DNA from 2 places in the Streptomyces marincola genome. Region 1 is predicted to be linked to the other one. Evidence: riboswitches for the same ligand, from Rfam matches in the RefSeq annotation. Region 1 holds a riboswitch; the other holds the start of a gene.
The links. A riboswitch is a leader RNA that binds a small molecule or an ion and turns the genes downstream of it on or off. The one in region 1 is predicted to bind cobalamin.
Positions count from the first base shown of each region.

Region 2: linked by a shared signal. The riboswitch ahead of LC193_RS21570 (ribonucleoside-diphosphate reductase subunit alpha) and the one ahead of LC193_RS06570 (prenyltransferase/squalene oxidase repeat-containing protein) in region 1 are both predicted to bind cobalamin.

Region 1 covers NZ_CP084541.1:1,549,168-1,551,549, forward strand. Annotated here, with positions in the region: gene LC193_RS06565 (trypsin-like serine protease) at 1-511, shown strand, start outside; cobalamin riboswitch at 952-1,092, shown strand; gene LC193_RS06570 (prenyltransferase/squalene oxidase repeat-containing protein) at 1,219-2,382, shown strand, end outside.
Region 2 covers NZ_CP084541.1:4,888,332-4,890,713, reverse strand. Annotated here, with positions in the region: gene LC193_RS21580 (DUF2079 domain-containing protein) at 1-256, shown strand, start outside; gene LC193_RS21575 (GNAT family N-acetyltransferase) at 352-912, shown strand; cobalamin riboswitch at 905-1,067, shown strand; gene LC193_RS21570 (ribonucleoside-diphosphate reductase subunit alpha) at 1,106-2,382, shown strand, end outside.

The DNA.
Region 1 (2,382 bases):
CTTCCGGGTGACCGCGGGCGGCGCCATCACCGAGCACAGCGCCATCTGGCAGGGCGCGGACGGCGTGACCGGTGCTCAGGAGAACGGCGACCGCTTCGGCGCGGCACTCGCCGCGGCGAACCTCAGGCCGTCGGAGGTGACCGGCGCGTCGGACCTCGTGGTCGCGGTCGGCACCGCGGGCGAGGACATCGGCGGGGTCGTTGACGCGGGCGCGATCCAGACGTTCGCCCCCCTCGGGGTGATCGGCGACACCGACGTCTGGGTCGAGCCCGGCCTCGCCGGGCTGCCCGGCGGCCCGGGCGCGGGGCAGCAGGTGGGCAAGAACATCCACGCCACCGGCCGGCACCTGTACGTCGGCATGCCCTACGGCCCCGCGCCCTTCGGCGCCATGCACGCGGTGCCCTGGGCCAACGCCCGCGGCGGGCCCGAGCCCTCGCCCGTGACGACGCATCAGCCCGGCCAGGGCGGGCTGCCCGCCGTGGGCGTGCGGTTCGGCTGGGCCATGCAATGACCCACGGCCGCCCGACCGCGCCGGGCCGGGGCGGTCGGGCGGCGCCGGTCGGCGGGTGAGGAGGCCGCGGGCGGCGTGGTCGGCCATCAGCGCCCCGGTGCCGAACTCCCGCGGCCTCGTGGCCGGCGCCGATCGCGGAGAGCGCCCGGGCCCTGGTGGATTCCGACGTCCGGGCCTCCGCCGACCTCCCGGTGCCGCGACCGCAGTTCCGCCGCGAAGCACCGCTTCCGCGCCCGCCGTCCGGCCGAGCCGGGCACCACGCCGCCGAGCCGGCCGCCGACGGCGCGCTCGGGCGGGGGCACCGGCCCGGTCGCCGGCCGCCCGCTCCTCGCTGAGGCGCTCGGTCACGCCGCGCACGAACGTGGCCCCGCACGCCGTGGGGTCCTGGAGGCCGCGGGGCGCCAGGCAGTGCGGAAGCGGGCCGCGACCGGAGGGGGCGCATCGAGGGGGCACTAGTATGTCTTTTTCAGTCAGCCGCGAACGGGAGAAGCCGGTGCGAATCCGGCGCTGACCCGCAACCGTGAGCGAGGGCCGCGTCCCGGCCCCGCGAGCCGGAGCACCACGTGCGCGGCGCACTGGCCTTCGGCCCCCGCGCGCGGGGGCCGGCACCGTCGAGGAGTACGGCGTTCGGCCCGGTGCCCCGCCGCGCGTGCCGCGCCGTGGCGGGGCACGCGCGGCGGGGCGCCGTCGCACCGAAAGGCAACAGCGTGTCCCTGCCACACCACTCGCGCCGCACCCCGCGGCGCCGGGTCCTCTCGCGCCCGCTGCGCCGCGGCGCGGCCGTGCTGGCCGGCGCGGCGCTCGCCCTGGGCGTCCCCGGGCCGCTCGCGCACGCCGAGTCCCCCGCGGCCGCGCCGCCGGAGGACCTGTTCGGCGACGGCGACCCGCAGTACGACGGGGTGTGGCGGCAGTCCGTCGCCCTGCTCGCGCAGGACACCGCCGGCTACACCCCGGCGGCCGGCGCCGTCGCCTGGCTGACCGGGCAGCAGTGCGCCGACGGCGCGTTCCAGTCCTACCGCGCGGACCCGGGGCGGCCCTGCGAGGACGTGACCGCCGCCGACACCAACGCGACCGCGCTCGCGGCGCAGGCGCTGACGGCGCTCGACGGGCACGAGGACGAGGCCCACGCGGCGCTCGACTGGCTGGCAGGCGTGCAGAACGAGGACGGCGGCTGGAGTTACAACCCGGGCGGCCCCTCGGACGCCAACTCGACCGCCCTGGTCGTCGGCGCCTTCGCCGCGGCCGGGCGCGAGCCGGGCGAGGTGCGGCGCGAGGGGAACTCGCCGTACGACGCGCTCGCCGCGTTCCAGCTGGGCTGCGACGCGCCGTTGGACGACCAGCGCGGCGCGTACGCGTGGCAGCCCGACCCCGAGAGCGGCGACCTGTACGCGAGCGACCTGGCGACGGTCGACGCGGTGCTCGCGGCCCACGGCGCCGGCCTGCTGGTGAGCCAGGAGGTGCCGGAGACCCCCGTGCGCCCCCTGGACTGCGACGGCGGAACCGCGCGGGACGCGACCGGGGAAACGGACGCGCCCGACGACACCGCCGAGACCGACGGCACGGAGACCGAGGGCACCGAGGGCACCGGAGAGGAGGCCGCGGAGGGGGACGGCACGCCCGCGGACGGCGAGTCGCCCGGCGGCTCCGTCGCCCCCGAGGGGTACGAGGCGTCCGCGGCGGCGGGCGCCGCCTACCTGGTCGCGGCGCTCGACGAGGGCGGACGGCACCTGCGTTCGACCCCGGCGGGCGGCGAGGAGCAGCCCGACTACCTGGCCACCGCGCGCGCGGTGCTCGCGCTGGCCGCGGCCGGGCACGGCGAGGCCGCGACCGGCGCGCTGAACTGGCTCGGCGAGCACCACGGCCAGTGGCCC
Region 2 (2,382 bases), 3.3 Mb from region 1:
CGTCATGGCCGCCGTCCCCGACGGCGCCGAGGTGGCGGCGAACGTCCGGCCGATCGCCCATCTCACGCAGCGCTGCCGGGTGTTCTGGATCGGCGGCAGCGGCGACCTCGTGCCGGACTGGATCGCCTACTACGACCCGGGCCACACCGCCGAGTCCCTGACCGCGTACGCCGCGCGCCTCTACCCGCAGGGGCCGCGCTGGACGGTCGCGGCCCAGGAGAGCGGCTTCTGGGTGCTGCGCGCCGAGGGGTCGTGACCCGGCCGGCCCCGGCTCCCCGCGCACGCGCCCGGCAGCGGCCCGGGGCCGGAAACCCGCTGGTGGACCGGCCCCGCGGCACGGAGACTGCCGCCATGGACACCACCGACATCACGGTCAGGGCCGCCGCGCCCGCCGAACTCGACGCGGCCGGCGAGCTGGTCGCGGACACCTACCTCGCCGACGGGCTGCTCGACCTCGGCCCCGCCGACCCCTACCTGCCGGACCTGCGGGACGCGCGCACGCGCGCCGCGCACGCCGAGGTGCTGGTCGCCACGGGACCCGCCGGCGAGGACGCGCCCCACGGGCCCCACGGGCTGCTCGGCTGCGTCACGTTCGTCGGCGCGGGCGGCCCGCTGGCGGAGGTCGCGGGGCCGGGTGAGGCGGAGTTCAGGATGCTCGCGGTGACCCGGGCGGCCCGCGGGCGCGGCGTGGGCGAAGCCCTCGTGCGCGCCTGCCTGCTCCGGGCGCGCCGGGCGGGAGCGCGGCGTGTCGTCATTTCCAGTCAGTCGCGAATGCACACGGCCCACCGGTTGTACGGGCGCCTCGGGTTCGTTCGGGCGCCTGAGCGCGACTGGGAGCCGCTTCCGGGCCTGCGGCTTCACGCGTTCGCACTGGAACTCGCCCACGAGGGAGGCGAACAGCACAACATATAGGGGCGCCCGGTCCACGCAGCACAAGATGTATGCTCGTGCTCGCTGTCGCCGCAGGGAATCCGGTGCGATTCCGGAACTGTCCCGCAATGGTGTGCGATGGGTGGTTTCGTGCTACCCATCGCGAGTCCGACCCCTGCCGACGGTGCCGAACCTGTCCGGGCCTCGTGGGCTGGGCCGACGGACGTATCGCGGTATGCCTTTGCCTTACCACACGCATGCCTCGACGCGCCCGCCTGCCCGCCCGGCCCCTTGGCCGCCGCGATTCGAGGGAGAGCATCGAGTGACCACCGCACCCGTCGCACCCGCGGAGCCGGTCACAGCCGCGCTGCCGCGCCTGCTGACCGACCTCACCGCCGACCTGCCCGCCGCCGACCCCGACCGGGTGGCGACCGCCGTTCTCCGCGGTCGCCACGCGGGCTCGGACGAGGCGGAGTTGCGTTCGCTCGCCATCGAGGCGGCGGCCGGGCTCATCGCCGAGGACCCCGCGTACTCGCGGCTCGCGGCCCGGCTGCTCAGCCTCGCCATCCGCGACGAGGCCGCCGGCCAGGGCGCCGTCTCGTTCTCCGCCTCCGTCGCCACCGGCCACCGCGAGGGCCTGATCGGGGACGGCACCGCCGCGTTCGTGCGGCGGCACGCCGACCGCCTCGACGCGCTGGCCGAGGCGGCCGTCGCGGAGGGCGCCGACGACCGCTTCGAGTACTTCGGGCTGCGCACGGTCGAGTCCCGCTACCTGCTGCGCCACCCCCTCACGCGCCGCGTCATCGAGACCCCGCAGCACTTCCTGCTCCGCGTCGCCTGCGGCCTGGCGGACGGCGACTCGGAGCAGGCCCTCGCCGAGGTGGCCGAGCTGTACCGGCTGACGAGCAGCCTCGCCTACCTGCCCTCGTCCCCCACCCTGTTCAACTCGGGCACGCGCCACCCGCAGATGTCGTCCTGCTACCTGCTCGACTCGCCCAAGGACGAACTGGACTCCATCTACGAGCGCTACCACCAGGTGGCCAGGCTGTCCAAGCACGCCGGCGGCATCGGCCTGTCCTACACCCGGGTCAGGGCCCGCGGCTCCCTCATCCGGGGCACCAACGGCAAGTCCAACGGCATCGTCCCGTTCCTGCGCACCCTGGACGCCTCCGTCGCCGCCGTCAACCAGGGCGGCCGGCGCAAGGGCGCGGCCTGCGTCTACCTGGAGACCTGGCACGCCGACATCGAGGAGTTCCTCGAACTGCGCGACAACACGGGCGAGGACGCCCGCCGCACCCACAACCTGAACCTCGCGCACTGGATCCCCGACGAGTTCATGCGCCGCGTCGAGGCCGACGCCGACTGGTCGCTGTTCTCGCCGTCCGACGTGCCGGAGCTGACGGATCTGTGGGGCGAGGAGTTCGACGCGGCCTACCGCCGCGCCGAGGCCGAGGGCCTGGCCGTGCGCGCCCTGCCCGCGCGGCAGCTGTACGCCCGCATGATGCGGACCCT